DNA from 2 places in the Actinoplanes lobatus genome. Region 1 is predicted to be linked to the other one. Evidence: riboswitches for the same ligand, from Rfam matches in the RefSeq annotation. Region 1 holds a riboswitch; the other holds the start of a gene.
The links. A riboswitch is a leader RNA that binds a small molecule or an ion and turns the genes downstream of it on or off. The one in region 1 is predicted to bind cyclic di-AMP.
Positions count from the first base shown of each region.

Region 2: another riboswitch for cyclic di-AMP. It lies ahead of BJ964_RS18215 (C40 family peptidase); the one in region 1 lies ahead of BJ964_RS12250 (coiled-coil domain-containing protein).

Region 1 covers NZ_JACHNC010000001.1:2,649,108-2,654,950, forward strand. Annotated here, with positions in the region: gene BJ964_RS12235 (beta-phosphoglucomutase family hydrolase) at 1-660, shown strand, start outside; gene BJ964_RS12240 (glycoside hydrolase family 65 protein) at 684-3,047, shown strand; gene BJ964_RS12245 (coiled-coil domain-containing protein) at 3,102-4,118, opposite strand; cyclic di-AMP (ydaO/yuaA leader) riboswitch at 4,123-4,259, opposite strand; cyclic di-AMP (ydaO/yuaA leader) riboswitch at 4,467-4,602, shown strand; gene BJ964_RS12250 (coiled-coil domain-containing protein) at 4,601-5,635, shown strand; gene BJ964_RS12255 (ABC transporter ATP-binding protein) at 5,657-5,843, opposite strand, start outside.
Region 2 covers NZ_JACHNC010000001.1:3,874,189-3,880,031, forward strand. Annotated here, with positions in the region: gene BJ964_RS18200 (TVP38/TMEM64 family protein) at 1-266, opposite strand, end outside; gene BJ964_RS18205 (type 1 glutamine amidotransferase) at 317-1,033, opposite strand; gene BJ964_RS18210 (Mur ligase family protein) at 1,023-2,243, opposite strand; cyclic di-AMP (ydaO/yuaA leader) riboswitch at 2,624-2,820, shown strand; gene BJ964_RS18215 (C40 family peptidase) at 2,828-3,640, shown strand; gene mraZ (division/cell wall cluster transcriptional repressor MraZ) at 4,024-4,455, shown strand; gene rsmH (16S rRNA (cytosine(1402)-N(4))-methyltransferase RsmH) at 4,686-5,780, shown strand; gene BJ964_RS18230 (hypothetical protein) at 5,777-5,843, shown strand, end outside.

The DNA of each region.
Region 1 (5,843 bases):
CACAGCGCCGCATGGAAACAGACGTTCGATACGTTCCTGGAATCGTGGGCGGAAAGTCATGATCAACTTTTCGTCCCGTTCGATTCCGGCGTCGACTATCACCGGTATGTCGACGGCCGTCAGCGTGCCGACGGTGTCCGTACCTTCCTGGCGTCCCGGGGCATCACCCTGCCCGAGGGCGACCCGGACGACACCCCCGATCGGGAGACCGTCAACGGCATCGGCAATCGCAAGAACGTGCTCGTGCTACAGAAGATCCAAGAAGGCGCCGTCCAGGTCTACCCCGGATCGGTGGAGTACCTGAGGGCCGCCAGGGCCGCCGGTCTACGCCGTGCGGTCGTGTCGGCGAGCGCCAACTGCAAGGACGTCCTGGAGGCGGCCGGGATCGCCGACCTCCTGGAGGCCCGGGTGGACGGCGTCGTCGCGCGTGAGCTGGGCCTGCCCGGCAAGCCCGCGCCGGACACCTTCCTCAAGGGCGCCGAGTTGCTCGGCCTCGACCCGGCGAACTGTGCCGTGTTCGAGGACGCCCAGGCGGGCGTGGCCGCCGGCCGGGCCGGTGGCTTCGGCATCGTGATCGGCGTGGACCGGGTAGGCCAGGCCGATGCGCTGCGGGAACACGGCGCCGACGTCGTGGTGCAAGATCTCAAAGACCTCCTCTGAAATCAGTTACGAGAGGCACGACCGTGATCCGTGAACGGGCTTATCCCGTCGACCCTTGGCATATCCGGGAGACCCGGCTCGACCTGGACCTGCTGGCCCAGTCCGAGTCGGTATTCGCTCTCTCGAACGGCCATATCGGGATACGCGGAAACCTGGACGAGGGCGAGCCGCACGGCCTTCCGGGCAGCTATCTGAACTCGTTCTATGAGCTGCGGCCGCTGCCGCACGCCGAGGCGGGCTACGGCTTTCCCGAGTCCGGCCAGACCATGGTCAACGTCACCAACGCCAAGCTGATGCGGCTGCTCGTCAACGACGAGCCGTTCGACGTCCGGTACGGCGAGCTGCGCTCCCACGAGCGCTGCCTCGACCTGCGGGCCGGCCTGCTGGAGCGGATCGTCGAGTGGGTGTCCCCGTCCGGCCAGGGCATCCGGGTGCGGACCGTCCGGCTGGTCTCGTTCACCCAGCGCGCGGTCGTGGCCTTCCTGTACGAGGTGGAGCCCCTGGAGACCTCGGCCCGGCTGATCCTGCAATCCGAGCTGGTGGCGAACGAGCAGCTGCCGCCGATGAGCAAGGACCCGCGGGTGGCCGCCGTGCTCGACCGCCCGCTGCTGGCCGAGGAGATGATGGAGCAGCCCACCGGCGGCATCCTGATCCACCGCACCAAGGCCAGTGACCTGCGGATGGCCGCGGCCATGGAGCACCTGGTCGAGACCCCGGGCCGGCACGCCATCACCACCGAGGGCCACCCGGACTGGCTGCGCACCACGGTCGCCTGCCGTCTGGAGCCCGGGCAGAAGCTGCGGGTGGTCAAGCTGGCGGCGTACGGGTGGTCCAGCATGCGCTCGCTGCCCGCCCTGCGCGACCAGGTCGGGGCGGCTCTGGCCAGCGCCCGGCTGGACGGCTGGGACGGTCTGGTCCAGCAGCAGCAGGACTACCTGGACGCGTTCTGGGACCACTCGGACGTTCAGGTCGAGGGCGACCCGGAGGTGCAGCAGGCGGTTCGGTTCGGCCTCTTCCACACGCTCCAGGCCGGCGCCCGGGCGGAGCAGCGGCCGATCGGCTCCAAGGGCCTGACCGGCCCCGGCTACGACGGCCACACGTTCTGGGACGCCGAGACGTTCGTGCTGCCGGCGCTCACCTACACCCAGCCCTCCGCGGCGGCCGACGTGCTGCGCTGGCGGCACTCGACGCTGGACCTGGCCCGGGAACGGGCGCAGACGCTCGGGCTGTCGGGGGCGGCCTTCCCGTGGCGGACCATCCGCGGCCAGGAGTGTTCGGGCTACTGGCCGGCCGGCACCGCGGGCTTCCACATCGCCGCCGACATCGCCGACGCGGTCCGCCGCTACGTGCAGGCCACCGGGGACTTCGACTTCGAGCGTGAGGTCGGCCTGGAGCTGCTCGTGGAGACGGCGCGGCTGTGGCGGTCGCTGGGCCACCACGACCGGCACGGGCGGTTCCACATCGACGGCGTCACCGGGCCGGACGAGTACACCGCCGTGGTGAACGACAACATCTACACCAACCTGATGGCGCAGCAGAACCTGATGGCCGCCGTCGACGCCTGCCAGCGGCACCCGGACCTGGCCCGCGGTTTCGGGGTCAACGACGAGGAGGCGGCCTCCTGGCGGGACGCGGCGGCTGCCGTGCACGTCCCGTACGACAAGGAGCTGGGCGTCCACCAGCAGTGCGAGGGCTTCACCCGGCTCCAGGAGTGGGACTTCGAGGGCACCCCGCCGGAGGGCTACCCGCTGCTGCTCAACTACCCGTACTTCGACCTGTACCGCAAGCAGGTGGTCAAGCAGGCCGACCTGGTGATGGCGATGTACATCCGGGGCGACGCGTTCACCCCGGAGGAGAAGGCGCGCAACTTCGCCTACTACGACGCCCGTACCGTCCGGGACTCGTCGCTGTCGGCCTGCATCCAGGCGGTCATGGCGGCCGAGACCGGGCATCTCGAGCTGGCGCACGACTATCTGGGCGAGGCCGCCCTGATGGACCTGCACGACCTGCACCGGAACGCGCGGGACGGCGTGCACGTGGCGTCGCTGGCCGGCTCCTGGATCGCGCTGGTCGCCGGCCTCGGCGGCATGCGGGACTTCAACGGCCAGCTGAGCTTCGCGCCGCGACTGCCCAGCCGGATCAACAGTCTGGAGTTCTCGCTGCTCTGGCGGGGTCTGCGGCTGCGCGTCAACGTGACCTCCGAAGAGGTGACCTACTCGCTGCGCAACGGCGGCGGGCAGGCCCGGCTCACGCTGATCCACCACGGCAAGGAGCTCGAGGTGACCCAGGTGCGACCGGTCACCATGCCGATTCCGGCCGCGGTGCCGCCGGGCCCGGCACCGGCCCAGCCGCACGGCCGCGCTCCGGTCCGGCGCGCGGTTCACTGAGCACATGAAAACGGCCCCCGCCCGGATGGGCGGGGGCCGTTCTCGTGAAGTCCGTCAGAGCATCGAGACGTGCACGTGGTCGGTGTGGTCACTGACCCCGTGGTATGTCTTCCAGCCCGAGGCCGGGAACCAGATCATCTTGTTCCAGATCACGTAGTAGATGCCGAGCTCGTCGGCGTTACGGACCAGGAACGCCATCAGGTTGTTGCCGTACCGGAATTCCTTGTCGGTGTCGTAGACCGAGAATCCGCTCTTCTGCAACGACCAGTCGCAGGCGCGGCCCTTGGGGTGTTCGAAGGGCCCGCCGTCACGGTGACAGCCGACGAAATTACTGAAGCCGGCCTTCTTGACTTCCTTGTACATGTGCAGCGTGCGCTTGGTGATGCAGCCGCCGGTGGTCGGGTCGTCCTCGGTGCAACCCTCCGAGGAGAATCCGCCGGAGCCGTTCCGCGGCGCCGGGGCGGCCTCCGGCGAGTCCGCCACCACGAGGCCCTTGGTCACCGAGTTGCCACCGACCAGCTGGAACGCCTTGTCGGCCGCGTCCTTCTGCTTCTTCATCACCGTGGCGTTCTGCTGCTGCGCCTTGACCTCGGCGTCCAGCTGCGCCTTGCTGTCCGAGATCTCGGTGATCGCCGCGTTGAGCTCGTGCAGCTTGGCGTCGTGCAGCTTGTTGATCTCTTCGAGGGAGACCGCCTTGGTCAGGAAGTCGCCCGAGTCCTGGGACCTGAGCAGGAAGCCCATGGCGCTCAGGTTGCCGGTCATGTACTGCTGCTTGGCGATCTGGTCGACCTCGGGGATCAGTGCGTCCCGCCGGGCCTCCGCCGCCTTGATCTGTGTGGCCAGTTTGGCCTGCGTCTTGGTGGACTGCGTCACCGCGGACTTCGCGGAGGCGTAGCGCCGGTTGGTCGACTCGATCACGTCGTTGAGAGTTGCGTCCTCGTCCTCCTCCTGTGCGGAGGATGAGGAGCCGCCTGGCTCGGCCGCGGCCGGAGTCGCGGGCGCCATGAACATCAGGGCGCTCACCAGCGGCGCCAGGGCAAGTATCAGCCACCGGCGGGGACTTGCTGCCATCAACAGTTCCTTCCGTGACACCGCCGACCGAGTTAGCTGACGGGTTCGGGACGGAAGCAATCCCTACCGCAAACTGCGCGGATACACCCCAGTGAACCTGGTTCCCCGGTTCGTCTCGCGACGATTGGGCGGCGGCCTGCCGGCAACTCGGGGGCGGTGCCGTCCTGGCAGGACCGGCGGCCAGTTTACCCGAGATATCGCCGTGGATCAGACCCCGGGAACCGCGAAAAGAGTTACCTCGCAAACACATTCCGTAATTGCAATCACCTGTCGTGTCGGGGCAATTGCGGTGCGTACGAGAACTGTCGATCTGTCGATCGAGTGGGTATGGTCGGTGCGGTTCCCGCGCGGGGGCCGCCGCCTAATCGCCGTCATCGGCGAGCCGGGGAACCAATATCTCCGGGGTGAATCCGCTACCAGCGGTAGGGATTTCCTTCGTCCCGAACCCGTCAGCTAACCCGGCCGGCGGCCGACGGAAGGAAATGCCTGTGCAGCAGAACACTGCGCAGCGATTAGCGGCGTTGCTGGCGCTGCTCGTCGCCGCGTGCGGATTGGCCGTCGTCGCGTCGCCGGCCACCGCGGCCCCCCGGCTGCTCGCCGCCCCCGGAGACACCGGGGACGACGGCGAGGGCGGATCGAAGTCCCTCATCGAACAACTCGAGAAGGCCTCCAGCGGCTACGTCGCGGCCAAGAAGAAGCTGAAGACCTCCAAGGAGCAGCAGACCAAGCTGACCTCGGAGCTCAAGCGCCTGGACACCGAGCTCGGGCCACAGCAGGAGCAACTCGATCTGATCGCCACGCAGGCGTACACCGCGGGCCGGGCCGGGCCGATGTCGGCCATGCTCGCCGCCGATTCGGCCGAGGGCTTCCTGGGCCGGGCCGAGACCCTGGCCATCGTGGCAGCCGACCAGAGCCGGGCGATCAACGGCCTGAAGACCACCCGCGAGGACCGGCAGAAGGCCAAGGACTCCATCGACATCGCGATCAAGGACCAGCAGAAGCAGGTCACCGTGATGGCGAAGCAGAAGGCCAAGGCCGAGGCGGCGCTCAAGGCGGCGAACCAGGGCTCGGACACCTCGTCCTCCTCCGACGGCGGCGGTAGTGCCGACGCGGAGCCGGGCCCGAGCGGGTCGAGCTGCAACCAGGACGACCCGACCGGCACCGGCGGCTGCATCACCGCGACCCTGCTGCACGCCTACAAGCAGGCCCGGGCGGACGGCTTCACCCGGTTCACCAAGTGCTGGCGTACGCAGAACAGCGGTGAGCACCCCAAGGGGCGGGCCTGCGACTTCTCCGCCGAGAAGGGCACCTTCGGCGGGGACGCCACGGGGGCCGACAAGACGTACGGCAACAACCTGGCGAACTACTTCATCAACAACGCCGACGACCTCGACGTCCTGTACGTGATCTGGTACCGCCGGATCTGGCTGCCGAGCAGTGGCTGGAAGTCGTACAGCGGGGCGGGTGGCGACCCGTCCAGCGACCACACCAACCACGTGCACCTGTCGGTCAACTGAACCACCGGGGGAGTGCGGGGCCTACCTGCGGGCGAAGGCCTCGTACTCCTTCATCACCTCGTCGGTCGGGCCGTCGGCGCGGATCGTGCCGGCCTCCAGCCAGATGCACCGCTCACAGGTGTCCCGGATCGACTGCTCGCTGTGGCTCACCAGGAACACCGTGCCGGCCTGGGCGCGCAGCTCCCGGACCCGGGCCTCGCTGCGCCGG
Region 2 (5,843 bases), 1.2 Mb from region 1:
AGAACCGACAGCAGCATGCCGCCGAGGAACGCCACCGCGAACACGGCGCTCGGGCCCATGGCGGACAGGGTGTCGGCGATGTCCCGCAGCGGCAGCACGGCGGCGAGGCCGGCGAGAGCGCCGATCCCGGCGCCGAGCAGGGAGAACCGGATCAGACGGCGCTTCCACCCCAGCGGAGCGGAAGCGGTGGGGGCGGCAGCGTGGTCAATGGCCTGAGGGTCCGCGGGGATTTCGGTTCCTCGCGGGTCGATCAGGTTGTCGGTCATGCAGGCCTACCGCCCCAACTGTCGTCGTTTCAGGACTCGGTGGTGCCGGTCTATACCGCCGGGCTCGCCGCGGCGAGCCGTTCGTTCCGGAGGCGCTCGCTCCAGGTGTCGTCGAGGGGGGTGAGCCTATCCGCGCCGGTGGACCAGCGAAGGAGCAGATCGGCTATCGCCGGGTTGCGGGCCAGCGCCGGGCCGTGCGAATACGTCCCCAGGATCTTGCCCGCCCAGGCGCCCTCGGTCTGGCCGTCGTTGCCGATGCCGCCGGTCACCCGGGCGAGTGGTGCGGCGTGCGCGCCCAGATGGGTACGCCCGCCGTGGTTCTCGAATCCGGTCAGTGGAGGCAGGCCGAGCCGCGGGTCGATGTCACCGCGCAACTCGCCGACCGCCCGGGTCTCGCCCCGGTCGGAGGTGATGTCGAGCAGTCCCAGCCCGGCGCACTTGGCCCCCTTGGCATAGAACGAGTGACCGAGGAGCTGGTAACCCGCGCAGATGGAGAGGATCGCGGCGCCCTGGTTGACCGCCTGGTGCAGGCCTCCGTCGGCGAGCAGGTGCTGAGCCGCCAGGGCCTGGGGGCCGTCCTCGCCGCCGCCGATCAGGTAGATGTCGGCGCTGTTCGGCACCCGCTGGTCGGACCGGACCTCGTAGGTCTCCACCGGGATGCCACGGTCGGCGGCCCGGCGGGCCAGGATGAGCAGGTTGCCCCGGTCGCCGTACGTCGACAGCAGATCCGGGTAGATCCACACGATCCGCAGGGACTCAGTTGACACGGTCCAACTCCGCTCGGATGTCCTGGAACGCCGTGTAGTTGGCGATCACCTCGAGGCGGCCGGGCGGAACGGACCGCAGCGCCTCGTCGAAACTGTTTACGTGCCGGAAGGGCACGTGGTTCACCTGGAGGCGGACCGCCAGGTCGAACGCCCGGTCACCGGTGATCAGCACCGGCCGGTCGCGCAGCGGCGAGAAGTCGACGTCGTAGAGCCACGACGTGTCCAGGCCGTCGGGGTCGCGGGCGTTGATGGAGAGCAGTGTCGGCGCCTGGTCGGCCATGTCGAAGGCCTCCAACCAGCTTGCCGGGTTCTTCGCCAGCAACAAGCGGATGTTGCGACCGTCACGGTCGACCTGGGCGTACCGCCCGGCGATCGACGCCACCCGGGAGAGCCGGGGGAGCGCCTCGATCGGGCGGACCCCGAACTCGCCGGCCACGGCCAGCGCGGTGGCGGCGTTACCGATGTTCACCCGGCCGGGCAGCTGGAGCTTCACCAGATGCCAGTCGCCGCGGGGGTCGATCACGCCCTCGTCCTCGACCACCCACTGCGGGCGCGGGCGGCGCAGCGGGCAGCCGGTGCACCACCAGTCGCCGCCGGACCGCTCGATCGGGTGGCCGCTCTCCGGGCAGACGAACGAGTCGTCGTGCCAGCGCTGGCCGGCGCTGAACCAGGTGGTCTGCGGGCTGCTGCTGGCCGCCCACACCACCATCGGGTCGTCGGCGTTGGCGACCACCCGGATGTCGGGGTGACCGGCCAGCGTGGTCTTCCACAGCTGCGCCATCATGGCCACCTCCTTCGCCCGGTCGAGCTGGTCGCGGGAGAGGTTGAGCAGGGCCACCACCTTGGGCCGGGTCTGGTCGATGACCTGGGGCAGGTAGTGCTCGTCCACCTCCAGCACGGCGAACGGGGTGTGCCCCTCCTTCGCCAGCGCCGAGGTGTGGCCGGTCGGCATGTTGGCGCCGAACGAGTTGGTGGCGACCCGGCCGAGCACACCGACGGCGGCCGCGGTGAGCCGGGTCGTGGTGGTCTTGCCGTTGGTGCCGGAGACCAGCGCGACGGCGCGGCCCGAGGCGAGGTGGGCGAGGAGATCGGGGTCGATCTTCAGACCGATCCAGCCACCGATCACCGAGCCGTCGCCGCGACCGGCGGCCCTGGAGAGCGCGGCCGCGGTCTTCGACACGGAGGTCGCGACCTTGGCGATGAGAGGCATTCCGTCCGTCACGCCAGCGAGGGTACCGGACGCGAAGGTTACGTCGAGTTGCCAGACGGTCAAGATCACCGACCACTTCGGCTTTTGCGAGGTCCGGACGATTCGGACGTGCTCCCAACTGGGTGACGGACTTTTTCTGTGTCCTGATTCACCCGTAACCGTCGACCAAGCGTCACTGTTCCAACACCCTGTGTGGCGGCATTTGTCTCGCGGAGATAACAAATTGGACAGCGACAAATGTGCCAAACACGGAGAGTGATCAATGCGCCGCTGACGATCATGGCCGAATTCGGGTAGCAAGGACTCGCCGGCGGCACACCGCCCGCCGGCCGCACCGGACCGGTTCACGCCGAGCCCTGCCCCGGACCGGACGGTGCGACACCGCAGTTGGCCAGACCAAAACAAGGCAATCGGGGGCAGGGACGGGGGACCCATATCCGGTCTCTCCCGCGACGCCCGGCTTCCACGGGTGACGCATCCGGGAGCGACCTTGGGGTGAAGCCGCACCCACCCGCGGCCGGGCATGCCTTCCCGCCCGAACCCGACAGCTAACCTCGCAGGCGTGCCGGAGGGATTTCTCTACCGTGCACGAACTCAGTTCGCGCCGGCGTCGTCGCACGTCCGTCGGCACCGGTACCGTCGCACTGTCCCTGGGGCTCTGCCTCTGCGCCGGCCAGTTGGTCGCCGCATCGCCGGCGGCGGCCGTGACCGCCACCGTCGCCCCGGTCACCGCGAGTGCGGCAGCCGCGAAGATCACGCCCCAGATCGCCACGAAGGCCAGCACCCGCAGCCTGGCGTGGGGCTCCACCCTCAAGGTCACCGCCAAGGTGATCGACCCGGCCACCGGCCAGGTCGCCAAGGGCACGGTCCGTCTCCAGGGCTGGAGCAACGGCGCCTGGCGTACCTGGGACACCGACACCGTCAAGGGCGGCGCGGTCACGCTGACCGCGAAGCCGACGAAGACGGTGTGGGTCCGGACCCTGTTCACCGGGACCGGGTACAACCAGCAGGCCACCAACAAGATGAAGGTCACGGTCCGCGCCAGTGGCGCCAAGGTCCTGGCCGAGGCCAAGAAGCACAAGGGCGCGCTGTACCTGTTCGGTGCGGCCGGCCCGAAGCGCTTCGACTGCTCGGGCTTCACGAAGTACGTCTACAAGAAGGCGGCCGGCAAGAGCCTGCCGCACAAGGCGAACTCGCAGCAGAAGTACGGCAAGTCCGTCTCCAGGAGCAACAAGAAGGTCGGCGACCTGATCATCTTCCGCAACGGGTCGTACGGCTACCACGCCGGGATCTACGCCGGGAACGGCTACGTCTACGACTCGCCGCACAGCGGGGCCCGGGTCGGCAAGCACAAGATCTGGAACAACAACTATGTGGTGCGGCGCCTCGTCGCGTAGGACCCGTAGTAAGTAAGGAACAGCGCTGTGGGGTGTGACCCGGTCCGGGTCACACCCCACGGGCGTCTCCACTTTCCTCCACGCACCCGCCCCCGAGGCCTCCGGGGCGGGTGTTTTCGTACCCGGAGCGCCCGATGTCGGAAACCGGACGGGGTTGATCATGCGCTTGGCCCTCCACTCCGCTCCACCGCCTGTGAACAGGGCTTTCGTCCGCGAAAACGGCTCGCGAGCGATCGCTTTCGGGTTGCAGGTGGAGGGAAGTGGAGTAGAGTGGGGCGCAGTGGCAGGGGCGGAGGAGCGCAGCCGGACCTGCCGGCCCGAGTTGACAGGCGGTCCACTCCCTCCGTGAAGGAGCGGGCGCCACGGCAAAGGGGTGGGGGCCGATGTTCCTCGGCACGCACACTCCGCGCCTCGACGAGAAGGGCCGGCTGATCCTCCCGGCGAAGTTCCGTGATGAGCTGGCGGGAGGTGTCGTGATCACGAAGGGGCAGGAACGCTGTCTTTACGTGTTCCCGATGCCGGAGTTCCAGAGCATCGCCGGTCAGCTCCGTGCGGCGCCGGTGACGAACAAGGCGGCCCGTGCGTACAGCCGGGTGTTCTTCGCCAGTGCGCATGACGAGGTGCCCGACAAGCAAGGCAGAGTCACGATTCCTGCCCATTTGCGGGAGTATGCCAGTCTTGGTCGCGATCTGGTGGTGATCGGCGCGAGCACCCGGGTCGAGATCTGGGACAAGCAGTCCTGGGATGACTACCTCTCGGCGAACGAGGAAGAGTTCGCCGGCATCGAGGAGGGGGTGCTGCCCGGCGGACTGTAGGGCGTGGCACTCGGTGGGCCGCCGCGACGGCCCGGATCGCCACTGCCGCCGTACTGCGAGATCTCCAGCCGCTCCCGCTCCTGGCGCCTCTTCCCCGGCGCCAGGCGTGCGTCCGGAGCCGGTTCGCCGGCGTGGGACAGAGCGGATGGGGATCTGGCGGTACGGAAGGTGGGCCGGGCCGGAACGGCAGTAACTGAACAACCGGGTGAGACGCGGACGGGTAAGGCAACTTGGGGGGCGACATGGGGGAGCCGCGGGGCACACACGTGCCGGTGCTGCTCGAGCGCTGCATCGAACTGCTCGCTCCCGCTCTGGAGTTGCCGGGCGCCGTCCACGTCGATTTCACGCTGGGTCTGGGCGGGCACGCCGAAGCGGTTCTGGAGCGGTTTCCGGACGTGGTCCTGGTCGGGCTCGACCGGGACACCGAGGCGCTGGCGCACGCACGGCACCGCCTCATCCGGTTCGGCGACCGTGCACGCCTGGTGCACGCCGTCTACGACGAGCTGCCCCGGGTTCTCGCGGAGCTGGAGATCCCGGCGATCCACAGCGGACTGTTCGATCTCGGGGTGTCCTCGTTGCAGCTGGACGAGGCGGACCGCGGGTTCGCGTACGCGCAGGACGCCCCACTGGACATGCGGATGGACCAGTCCCGCGGGGCGACCGCCGAGGAGATCGTCAACGAGTACACGCCGGGTGAGCTGGTGCGCATCCTGCGGCAGTACGGCGAGGAGAAGTTCGCGCCGCGGATCGTCTCGTCGATCGTGCGGGAGCGGGCGAAGGGCCGGATCACGTCGACCGCCCGTCTGGCCGAGCTGGTGAAGGACTCCATCCCGGCCGCCGCGCGGCGAACGGGTGGAAATCCGGCAAAAAGGACTTTTCAGGCACTACGCATTGAGGTGAACGGCGAGCTGGAAGTGCTCGAGCGAGCGGTTCCTGCTGCTTTGGACGTGTTGGCGCCCAAGGGGCGTCTTGTGGTGATGAGTTATCAATCGTTGGAGGACAGGATCGTCAAGCGCGCTCTCACCGCGAGGTCGCGCAGCACCGGGCCGGTCGACCTTCCGGTCGAACTGCCCGGGACCGGTCCCAGTCTGCGGCTGCTGACCCGTGGGTCCGAGCCGCCCAGCGAGGCGGAGGTGGCGGAGAACCCGAGGGCGGCCTCGGTGAAGCTGCGCGCCGTGGAACGGATCGACGAGCAGGAGCAGAGCCAGAAGCACAACCAGGCAGCCGGGGCGGTCCGCGAACGGCCCCGGATGTCTACAACTCGCGGGGGACGAGGGCGGTTACGCCCGGGGGCGAACGAGGAAGAGGGGGAGGGACGAGCATGAGCGAGCGATCCGAAGCGCCGCGGCCGGGGGGCCGATCGGCGCAGCCGCGCGACAACGCCGGGG